One region of the Streptomyces sp. NBC_01304 genome, then DNA from elsewhere that is predicted to be linked to it. Evidence: riboswitches for the same ligand, from Rfam matches in the RefSeq annotation. Region 1 holds a riboswitch; the other holds the start of a gene.
What was found. Region 1 has a riboswitch for glycine ahead of gcvP (aminomethyl-transferring glycine dehydrogenase). Riboswitches for the same ligand answer to the same signal wherever they lie in the genome.
Positions count from the first base shown of each region.

Region 2: it holds a riboswitch for glycine, as region 1 does, so the genes downstream of both, gcvT (glycine cleavage system aminomethyltransferase GcvT) here and gcvP (aminomethyl-transferring glycine dehydrogenase) in region 1, are expected to answer to the same signal.

Region 1 covers NZ_CP109055.1:9,065,320-9,070,901, reverse strand. Annotated here, with positions in the region: gene OG430_RS40345 (hypothetical protein) at 1-47, shown strand, start outside; gene OG430_RS40340 (DUF5999 family protein) at 366-572, shown strand; gene gcvP (aminomethyl-transferring glycine dehydrogenase) at 659-3,544, opposite strand; glycine riboswitch at 3,605-3,737, opposite strand; glycine riboswitch at 3,738-3,833, opposite strand; gene OG430_RS40330 (PRC-barrel domain-containing protein) at 3,970-4,344, shown strand; gene OG430_RS40325 (DNA polymerase IV) at 4,426-5,582, opposite strand, start outside.
Region 2 covers NZ_CP109055.1:3,848,120-3,853,701, reverse strand. Annotated here, with positions in the region: gene OG430_RS16690 (APC family permease) at 1-283, opposite strand, end outside; gene glyA (serine hydroxymethyltransferase) at 492-1,751, opposite strand; gene gcvH (glycine cleavage system protein GcvH) at 1,763-2,146, opposite strand; gene gcvT (glycine cleavage system aminomethyltransferase GcvT) at 2,220-3,356, opposite strand; glycine riboswitch at 3,392-3,511, opposite strand; glycine riboswitch at 3,512-3,611, opposite strand; gene OG430_RS16670 (AAA family ATPase) at 3,738-4,409, shown strand; gene OG430_RS16665 (hypothetical protein) at 4,505-5,233, opposite strand; gene OG430_RS16660 (hypothetical protein) at 5,287-5,582, opposite strand, start outside.

The DNA.
Region 1 (5,582 bases):
TGACCCACCGGCTGGCTCCGGTCCCCCTCCTCGGTTCACCCGCCTGAGCGCTCTACTCCCACGTGCCCCGCGGCCCGCCCCGGCCGCGGGGCACCGTGCTGCCAAGGGCCGGCCACGTACGAGTGAAGGACCATCCGGACTAGCCCCATCCGGCCACCCCGAACCACCCGTCTGGGCAGTCGAGTTGGACTGAACCGTCCGCACGGGTGACGCGTCCTTACCGGGTGAAGCGAGCTGCCGGGAAATCCCTGCGGATTGGCGCCCGTAGGGCAACACTGGGAGCGCACCGACTGATACGGGGGGCGGTCATGAACACCGCATCGAGCCGCAGGACACTCACCACAACGCAGCGAAAGAAATCATCCATGTGCCAGCACCAGCCACCATGCCCCACAGCCGACTCCGCCGACCGGGAGGCAGCGCTCCTCATCGCGCACCACCCGGAGCAGGGCTGGAGCCTTCTGTGCAACGGCGTCCTGTTCTTCGAGGACACCGGTGAGCTGCTGCCGGACGGGCAGATCATCGCCCCGCACCGGCCGCTGGGCACCGAATCGGTGGTACGCGCGGCGTAAGCCACGCCTGTACGAGAAGGGCCGGCCCGGAGAAATCTCCGAACCGGCCCTGACGTATGCCCGGGGACACGTCCCCGCAGGGCCCGTCAGTTCTCGTACGCATCCAGGGGCGGGCAGGAGCAGACCAGGTTCCGGTCGCCGTACGCCTGGTCGATGCGGCGCACCGGCGGCCAGTACTTGTCGGCCGCGACCACTCCGGCCGGGAACACGGCCTCCTGACGCGTGTAGGCGTGCTCCCACTCGCCGCCGAGCACGGCCGCGGTGTGCGGCGCGTTGCGCAGCGGGTTGTCGTCCGCGGGCCACACGCCCGAGCCGACCTTCTCGATCTCGCCGCGAATGGCGATCATCGCCTCGCAGAAGCGGTCCAGCTCGATCAGGTCCTCGCTCTCGGTCGGCTCGATCATCAGCGTCCCGGCCACCGGGAAGGACATGGTCGGCGCGTGGAAGCCGTAGTCGATGAGCCGCTTGGCGATGTCGTCGACGGTGACGCCGGTCGCCTTGGTGAGCGGCCGCAGATCGATGATGCTCTCGTGCGCGACGAGCCCGCCGGGCCCGGTGTAGAGCACCGGGTAGTGCGGCTCGAGCCGCTTGGCGATGTAGTTGGCACCGAGCACGGCGACCTGGGTGGCGCGCTTGAGCCCCTCACCACCCATGAGACGTACGTACGCCCACGAGATCGGCAGGATTCCCGCCGAGCCCCACGGAGCCGCGGAGATCGGCCCGACACCCGTCTCCGGGCCGGCGGCGGGCTGCAGCGGGTGGTTGGGCAGGTACGGCGCCAGGTGCTCGCGCACACCGACCGGACCGACACCGGGACCGCCGCCGCCGTGCGGGATGCAGAAGGTCTTGTGCAGGTTCAGATGCGAGACGTCGCCGCCGAAGTGCCCCGGCTTGGCAAGTCCCACAAGGGCGTTGAGGTTGGCGCCGTCCACGTAGACCTGACCGCCGGCCTCGTGCACCTGGGCGCAGATGTCGGCGACGTGCTCCTCGAACACACCGTGCGTCGAGGGGTACGTGATCATCAGCACGGCCAGCTCGTCGCGGTGCTTCTCGATCTTGGCGCGCAGGTCGTCGTAGGAGATCTCGCCGTCGTCGGCGGTCTTGACCACGACGACCTTCATGCCGGCCATCACGGCGCTCGCGGCGTTGGTGCCGTGCGCGGAGGACGGGATGAGGCAGATGGTGCGCTGGGTGTCGCCGTTGGCCCGGTGGTAGCCGCGTACGGCGAGCAGACCGGCGAGCTCGCCCTGCGAGCCGGCGTTGGGCTGCAGCGACACCTTGTCGTACCCGGTGACCGTCGCGAGCTGCTCCTCCAGCTCACGGATGAGCGTGAGGTAGCCCTGGGCCTGGTCGGCGGGCGCGAAGGGGTGCAGGCCGCCGAACTCGGGCCAGGTGACGGCCTCCATCTCGGTGGTGGCGTTGAGCTTCATCGTGCAGGAGCCGAGCGGGATCATGCCCCGGTCGAGCGCGTAGTCACGGTCGGAGAGGCGCCGCAGGTAGCGCAGCATCGCGGTCTCGGAGCGGTACTGGTGGAAGACCGGGTGCGTCAGGAACTCGTCGCCGCGCAGCAGGCCCTCGGGCAGCGTCTCGTCGGTGCTCGCGTCGAGCGCCTCGATGTCGGCCTCGGTCCCGAAGGCGGCCCAGACTGCGGCCAGTTGGGTACGCGTGGTGGTCTCGTCACAGGAGACAGAGACGTGGTCGGCGTCGATCAGGTGCAGGTTGACCCCGCCCTCACGGGCGGCGGCGACGACCTCGGCGGCCCGCTCCGGCACCCGGGCGGTCAGGGTGTCGAAGTAGTTGCCGTGCACGATCTCGACGCCACCGGCCTTGAGCCCCTCGGCGAGGATCGCGGCGTAACGGTGGGTGCGGCGCGCGATGTCCTTGAGGCCCTCGGGCCCGTGGTACACGGCGTACATGCCGGCCATGACGGCGAGCAGCACCTGGGCGGTACAGATGTTGCTGGTGGCCTTCTCCCGGCGGATGTGCTGCTCGCGGGTCTGCAGCGCCAGGCGGTACGCCTTGTTGCCGTCGGCGTCGACGGAGACCCCGACGAGGCGCCCCGGCAGGCTGCGCGCGAACTTCTCACGGACGGCCATGTAACCGGCGTGCGGTCCACCGAAGCCCATCGGCACACCGAAGCGCTGCGAGGTACCGACGGCGATGTCCGCGCCGAGCTCGCCGGGCGAGGTGAGCAGGGTCAGCGCGAGCAGATCGGCGGAGACGGTGACGATCGCACCGAGCTCGTGGGCCTGCTCGATGAGGGGCTTCAGATCGCGCACGGCGCCCGAGGCACCGGGGTACTGCAGCAGCACGCCGAAGACGCCGCGCTCGGCGATCTCGGTCGGAATGCCGGCGGACAGGTCCGCGACGACGACCTCGACGCCGGTCGGCTCGGCACGCGTCTCGATCACGGCGATGGTCTGCGGCAGGGCGTCGGCGTCGATCAGGAAGACACCGCCCTTGACCTTGCCGACGCGGCGGGCGAGCGCCATGGCCTCGGCGGCCGCGGTGCCCTCGTCGAGCAGCGAGGCACCCGAGGTGGGCAGCCCAGTCAGGTCGGCGACCACGGTCTGGAAGTTGAGCAGCGCCTCGAGGCGGCCCTGCGAGATCTCCGGCTGGTACGGCGTGTAGGCCGTGTACCAGGCCGGGTTCTCCATGACGTTGCGCAGGATCACCGGCGGCGTGAAGGTGCCGTAGTAACCGAGGCCGATCATCGGGGCCAGGACCTGGTTGCGGTCCGCGAACGCGCGCAGCTCGGCGAGGACTTCGGCCTCGGTGCGCTCCGCGGGCAGTCCGAGGGCCTCGGCGCTCTTGATCACATCCGGGACCGCGGCCGCGGTCAGCTCGTCGAGCGAGCCGTACCCGACCTGGGCGAGCATCTTGGCGCGCGCCTCGGCATCGGGGCCGATGTGGCGCTGCTCGAAGGGGATGCCACGCTCCAGCTGGGCGAGCGGAATGCGGTTGGCGGTCATGAGTGAGGCCTCCTGGTCGATGCGACCTGCGAGGGGTACCACGGCGCGGGTACCCGGACGGCCTCCCCCTCTGTCATCTCAACCTGAGAGTTTCGCCGGCCCGCCAGGCAAAACCAGGCATGCCGACTTGCACCGTCGGTGAGGAGGGGATTCGAACATTCCGCCCGATGCCCGCCCTGCTTTCCAGAGTGACCTCGCCCGCGCGGTACAGGGGCCTGAGAGATTCCGGGGAGGAGTTGCTCCTTCGGCGCCCCCGGTGATGGCCGGGGAACTCTCCCGCACGGGGTCAGCAGCTGCGAGCCAGCCTACCGTGTGCCCACCTACCTGCGAGGACCACCCGGACAGCGGATCAACCTTCGAGTGGCCGTCACCCAGAATGTGCTCTTTTGTAGGGGATACGGATGGTGTGACGTGTTGGAGGGACCGTGCAGACCGATATCGATCCCCGCAGCTTGATCGGACGCAAGGCGTACGACCGCAAGGGCACCAAACTCGGCACGGTCGACGAGGTCTACCTCGACGATGCCACCGGCACCCCGGAGTGGGCGGCGATACGCACGGGCCTGTTCAGCAGGGACGCCTTTGTCCCCCTGGAGCCCAGCGAACTGGTCGAGGGAACACTGCGTGTCCCGTTCGAACGCGCCCTCATCAAGGACGCCCCCGACTTCGGCGTCGGCCGCCACCTCTCCCCCGAGCAGGAACTGCAGCTCTACCACCACTACGGCCTCGACGTCGCCGCCCCCGCCGAGACCCCGCCGGACCGCGACTTCGGGCGCATCGCCGGCTCCGAGGAAGCCTGACTCCCCGCTCACACGCCCGCGAGGGGGCTGCTGGGGACTCACCCCCGCAACGCCCACCCCGGCGCCGCACGCCGTCGAAGGTCAAGCCCCGGTACGCGCCTTCTCGACCACGTCCGGCACGGCGACCAACGGCAGCGGCTCGGCCGGCTCCAGCTCAGGATCATCGGTCCTGAAGGTCCGCACCCGCCCGGGCACCGACCCCGGCGTCTCGAACCGCACCGTGACCCGCCCCAGCCCGCTTCCCTGCACCCACCCGTGCCCGAACTCGCCGTGCCGCACATCGTGCCCGGCATGCCAGCGCCGCTCCGCGGGACCCGCCTCCGGCTCAGCGGAGCCCTTCCCCACGTCGTCCCGCTGCGTGTCCTCGGCCGACGTCCCACCCCCGCGCATCCCGTTCTCCTCGTCCCCCTGGACCATGAGCCCGGACTGCACCTGAGCCTGCGCGAACAGATCCTCCTGGGTGTAGTCCGCGAGCCCGCTGACCCCGACCCCGAGCAGCCGCACCCCGCCCGTGGTGTCCACTGACTCCAGGAGCCGAGCCGCCGCCTCCCGCACCACGGCAGGGTCGTCCGTCGGCCCGCGCAGCGTCTCCGACCGGGTCAGCGTCGAGAAGTCGTACCGCCTGACCTTCAGCACCACGGTCCGCCCGGACCGCTCCGCGGCCCGCAACCGCTGCACACACCGCTCCGCGAGCCGCGCCACCTCGAGCCTGACCCGCACCCGGTCGTGGATGTCCACGTCGAAGGTGTCCTCGACCGAGACGGACTTGGTGTCCCGCTCGGCCACCACGGGCCGCTCGTCGTGCGCCAGCGCCATCGCGTACAGATGCCCGCCGTGCGCCTTCCCGAGCAGCCGTACGAGCTCGTCCTGGCCCGCCCCGGCGATCTCCTCGATCGTCGTGATCCCGGCCCGCCGCAGATGGTCCCCGGTCGCAGGACCGACGCCCGGCAGCGTACGCACCGACATCGGCCCGAGCAGTGCCCGCTCGGTGCCCGGCTCGATCAGCCGCAGCCCGTCGGGCTTGGCCTCCTCCGAAGCGATCTTCGCCAGCATCTTGGACGCGGCAAGTCCGACCGACCCGGTCAACCCCGTCACGACCCGTATGTCCGCCCGCAGCCGCTCCCCCACCGCCCGCGCCGAGGCCTCGTCCCAGGCCACGTCCCCGGCCTCCAGGTCGACGAAGGCCTCATCCAGACTCAGCGGCTCGACCAGCGGCGACAGCTCCCGCAGCAACGTCA
Region 2 (5,582 bases), 5.2 Mb from region 1:
AGGCCCAGCCGGTCATGAAGCCGAGCACCGGGCCGTGCGAGATGGAGCCGAAGCGGGCCATCGAGCCGGGCAGCGGGTAGGCCGCGCCCACCTCGGCGTACGACATGGCGATCATGCCGATGAAGACGGCACCGATCACCCAGGCGATGATGGCGGCGGGCCCCGCGACCGTTGCGGCCTGGCCCGCTCCGAAGAGCCAGCCGGAGCCGAAGATCGAGCCGAGGCCGATCATGATGAGGGCGAAGAGGCTCAGCCCCTTGCGATTCGCCGCACTCATATCCATGGGTTGCGTACCGTCCTAGTCCGTCGTGGCTCCGCCCAGGAGACGGAGCCTTATATAGACCGTATTTGCGCTCTTTTGAGGATTGCTCCGCTCTTCGGCCAGGATCCGTGGGTCCAAGGTCACAGCAAAGGGCCCGCCCTGTGGATAACCACCGGGCGGGCCCTTGTGCCCATGCGTCTTACGGCAAGGCGTTTTACAGCGAGGTGTTCTACAGCGACGGGTACAGCGGGTGCTTGGCCGCCAGCGCCGACACCCGAGCGGCCAGCGCCTTCGCGTCGTACGTCGGCTTCAGCGCCTCCGCGATGACATCCGCGACCTCACGGAAGTCCTCGGCCTGGAAACCACGGGTCGCCAGCGCCGGCGTACCGATGCGCAGACCCGAGGTCACCATGGGCGGCCGCGGGTCGTTCGGGACCGCGTTCCGGTTGACCGTGATGCCGACCTCGTGGAGCCGGTCCTCGGCCTGCTGGCCGTCGAGCTCCGAGTTGCGCAGGTCGACGAGGACCAGGTGCACGTCCGTACCGCCGGACAGCACGTCGACGCCCGCCTCGCGCGCGTCCGGAGCCGTAAGCCGCTCGGCGAGGAGCTGCGCGCCCTCGATCGTGCGGGCCTGGCGCTCCTTGAAGTCGTCCGTGGCGGCGACCTTGAAGGAGACCGCCTTGGCCGCGATGACGTGCTCCAGCGGACCGCCCTGGAAGCCCGGGAAGACCGCCGAGTTGAGCTTCTTCGCGAAGGTCTTGTCCCGGGCCAGGATGATGCCGCCGCGCGGACCGCCGAGGGTCTTGTGCGTGGTGGAGGTGACCACGTCCGCGAACGGCACCGGGTTGGGGTGCAGACCCGCGGCCACCAGGCCGGCGAAGTGCGCCATGTCGACCCAGAGGTACGCCTCGACCTCGTCCGCGATCCGGCGGAACTCGGCGAAGTCCAGCTGGCGCGGGTACGCCGACCAGCCCGCGATGATCACCTTGGGGCGGTGCTCCTTGGCGAGGCGCTCGACCTCGGCCATGTCCACCAGGCCGTTGTCGTCGACGTGGTACGCGACCACGTCGAACTGCTTGCCGGAGAAGTTCAGGCGCATGCCGTGCGTGAGGTGACCGCCGTGCGCCAGGTCCAGGCCCAGGATCGTGTCGCCGGGTTGGGCGATGGCGAACAGCGCGGCCTGGTTGGCCGAGGCGCCCGAGTGCGGCTGCACATTGGCGTACTCGGCGCCGAACAGCTCCTTGACCCGGTCGATCGCGATCTGCTCGGTCACGTCCACGTGCTCGCAGCCGCCGTAGTAGCGGCGGCCCGGGTAGCCCTCGGCGTACTTGTTGGTGAGGACGGTGCCCTGCGCCTCCATGACCGCGACCGGAGCGAAGTTCTCCGAGGCGATCATCTCGAGCGTGGACTGCTGACGGTGCAGCTCGGCGTCGACCGCGGCGGCCACTTCCGGGTCGAGCTCGTGCAGCGGGGTGTTGAGAACAGACATGGGCTCGGTCCTCACTCGCCGGTCTCGGCGAACTTGGTGTACTCGTCCGCGGAGAGCAGGCCCTCCGGCTCACCGGAGATGCGCACCTTGAACAGCCAACCACCCTCGAACGGGGCGGAGTTGACCAGCGCCGGGTCGTCCACGACGTCCTGGTTGATCTCGGTGACCTCGCCGTTGACGGGGGAGTACAGGTCGCTGACCGACTTGGTGGACTCCAGCTCGCCGCAGCTCTCACCGGCCTCGACTTCGGCGCCGACCTCGGGAAGCTGCACGAAGACCACGTCGCCGAGCGCGTTCGCCGCGTGCTCCGTGATGCCGACCGTCGCCACGCCGTCCTCGGCGGGCGTCAGCCACTCGTGCTCCTTGCTGTAGCGCAGCTGCGCGGGGTTGCTCATGGCCTGAATTCTCCTGTACGCGGGGGAGTGCTGGTGGACGAGGGAAAAGTACGGAAGCTGTGGAAGGTCAGGGTCACTTCTGGCGCTTGTAGAAGGGCAGAGCGACGACCTCGTACGGCTCGTGGGTGCCGCGGATGTCGACGCCGACGCCCTTGCTGCCCGGCTCCGCGTGCGCGGCATCGACGTACGCGATGGCGATCGGCTTGCCGAGCGTCGGGGACGGGGCACCGGACGTGATCTCACCGATGACCTCGCCGTCGGCTCCGCCCATGGCAGTTACAGACATGCCCGCGCGCGGGACCCGGCGGCCCTCGGCGATCAGGCCGACGAGCTTGCGCGGCGGCGCCGTCTCGGCACGCTCGGCGGCGGCCGCGAGCGCCGCCCGCCCCACGAAGTCCTCGGAGTGCGAGGTCTTCTCGAACTTGACGACCCGGCCGAGCCCGGCGTCGAACGGCGTCAGCTCCGCCGTCAGCTCGTGCCCGTACAGCGGCATGCCCGCCTCCAGGCGCAGCGTGTCCCGGCAGGAGAGGCCGGCGGGCACCAGGCCCACGGGCGCGCCCGCCGCCATCAGCGCCTGCCACAGCTGCTCCGCGTGCGCCGGGTCGACGAACAGCTCGAAGCCGTCCTCGCCGGTGTACCCGGTGCGGGCGATCAGCGCGGGCACGCCCGCGACGGTGCCGGGCAGGCCCGCGTAGTACTTGAGGCCGTCCAGATCGGCGTCCGTGAGTGACTTCAGGATGCCGGGGGACTCGGGGCCCTGGACGGCGAGCAGCGCGTACGCGTCGCGGTCGTCGCGGACCTCGGCGTCGAAGCCCTCGACGCGGGCGGTGAGCGCGTCGAGCACGACCTGCGCGTTGGAGGCGTTGGCGACGACCATGTACTCGGTCTCGGCGAGGCGGTAGACGATCAGGTCGTCCAGGATGCCGCCGTCCTCGGCCACGATCATGGTGTAGCGGGCGCGGCCGACACCGACCGAGCCGATGTTGCCGACGAGCGCGAAGTTCAGGAAGTCCGCGGCGGCGGAGCCGATCACGGCGATCTCGCCCATGTGCGAGAGGTCGAAGAGTCCGGCCTTCGTACGGACGGCGTTGTGCTCGTCACGCTCGCTGCCGTACCGCAGCGGCATGTCCCAGCCCGCGAAATCGGTCATGGTCGCGCCCAGTGCACGATGCACGGCATCGAGGGCGGTGAGACGGGGGACAGTGCTCATAAGTGTGGCTCCCAGGGCATGACTGGCGAGGTCGATCCTCCCCATCTGTCATAAACCTGAGAGGTTCACCACGCCCGCACGTATCAAGTACGCATCTGGGGGCGCGGCTTGCACCTTGGGTGGAGCCACGGCTGCGGCCCGCTTTTCAGATCTGCCTCGCCCGCGCGGTAACTGGGCCTGAGAGATTCAAGGGAGGGACTTGCTCCTTCGGCGCCCCAGCCCGACGACGTCTGGGGGCTCTCCCGCGCGGATTCAAGCGGCCGGTATGCAGTTGGCGGGCACATCATTGCACGTCTTCGGGGGACGTAATGAGGTTGTGCCGCATTACCGGCTCTTTACACTCGTCGTCAGAGAGTTACGTGAACGGCATCGGGGAGGACGATCACGTTGCAGAGAACCAGCGCGTACGCGACCACCACCGGGGTCGCCATACCGAAGCAGGCGGGCGCGCCCGCACGAGAGGCCGTGGGCGGCGCTGGCCCTGTGGTGCGTGACCTCCGGGACAGGGCGGGACGCACCCCCCGCCGGCTCTTCTTCGCCGAGGGCGACCTGGTCGTCGTCTCCGGACTGCCCGGCAGCGGCAAGACCACCTTGATCAAGCGGGCGGTCGCCGCTCCTCGTCTCGACTCGCAGGACGCCCGGGACCGCTGGGCGGACCGCATGCCCAGGCTCCTTCCGTACGCCGTCTACCGTCCGCTGGTCCGCCTCGCCCACTTCGCCGGACTGCGCCGGGCACTGCGCTCGGGCGCGAGCGTCGTCGTGCACGACTGCGGTACGCAGACGTGGGTGCGGCGGTGGCTGGCCCGGGAGGCCGCCCGCCGGGGCAAGGGCCTGCACCTGCTGCTGCTCGACGTGGACAAGACCACCGCACTGGCCGGGATGCGCGAGCGCGGCCGGGGCGTCTCGCGTTACGCCTTCGCCCGCCACCGCAGGGCGGTCCGCCGCCTGGTGGGCGACGCCGAGCGGGGCCGGATCCCGGCGGGCTGCGCCTCGGCGGTGCTGCTCGACCGCGATGCGGTGGACACGCTGCAGGGGATCACCTTCGGCGGCTGACCGGACGCCGGTGACGTACCGGCAGCAGGCAGAAAACCAACGACAAGGGACCCCGCACCTGTCAGGTGCGGGGTCCCTGCGTTCAGCGGCTGCCGCTACTTCAGGCCCGGGATGAGCCCCGCCAGCGGGTTGGCCGGCGGCGTCAGGCCCGGGATGGCGGGCGTCGCGGCCGGCGGCATCAGGCCGGGGATGGGCAGCAGGTTGGGCAGCGCGGGCAGGCCGGCCGGCGGCTTCAGGCCGCCCAGGATCGCCGACAGGTCGATGCCGAGGTTGCCGAGGCCGACCTGGAGCACCAGGTCGATGGCGAGCTTCGGGACCAGCTGGAGGGACGCGACGAGCTTCAGGACGTCGCCGCCGGTCGCGGCCTTCACCAGGACGTCGACCTCGGTCTTGAGGGCCGCCTTCGCCTTGGCGATGGCCTCCTTCTTCTTGTCGTCGTCCGCCTTCTTGGCGGCGGCCGCCGCGTCCTTGGCCGGCTCGGCCGCGGTGTCGGCGGGCGGCATGGCGGCGGGGTCGGTGACCGGCGGCTCCGGCTCGGCGTCCTTGGTGGTGGAGAACACCTCGTCCAGGGCGGCGTACACCGCACGCTGGTCGCCGGCGTCGGCCTTGCCGGAGGAGGTGCGCGAGGCGAACTTCTCGATCGCGGAGTAGAGCTTGTCGATGCTCCGCTCGACGCGCACCGCGCGCTCGTCCTCACCGGCCCGGGCGGCGGCCACGCGGTCGGGGTCGTTGGCCGCCATGGCGGGGGCCGCGGCGAGGGCGACCGTGCCGGCGGAGAGGGACACGGAGACGGCGAGGGCGACGAGGGTTCTGCTGACCTGCATGGTGAATTCCCTTCAGGGGGTGGGGGGTTGGGGTGTTTCGGGCGTACGGAGGATCAGTGCAGGCCGGGGAAGGCCGGGGGGAACGCGGGCGGCGCGGGCGGCAGGCCCGGCCAGGCGGGAGGCGGCGTGGCCGGCAAGGAAGGCCAGGCGGGCGGTGTGGCGGGCAGGGACGGCCAGGCGGGCGTCGACGGGGGAGTGGGCGTGGCCGGCCATGCGGGCAGGGCGGGCGGCACGGTCGGCGTCTGAGGCGTCTGAGGCGTCTGAGGCGTCGTCGCGGGAGCGGTCGGAGTCGTGGGCCCGGTGGGGTCCGCCGGGTCGGGCAGCGTGGGCATCTTGTCGATGTACTCGT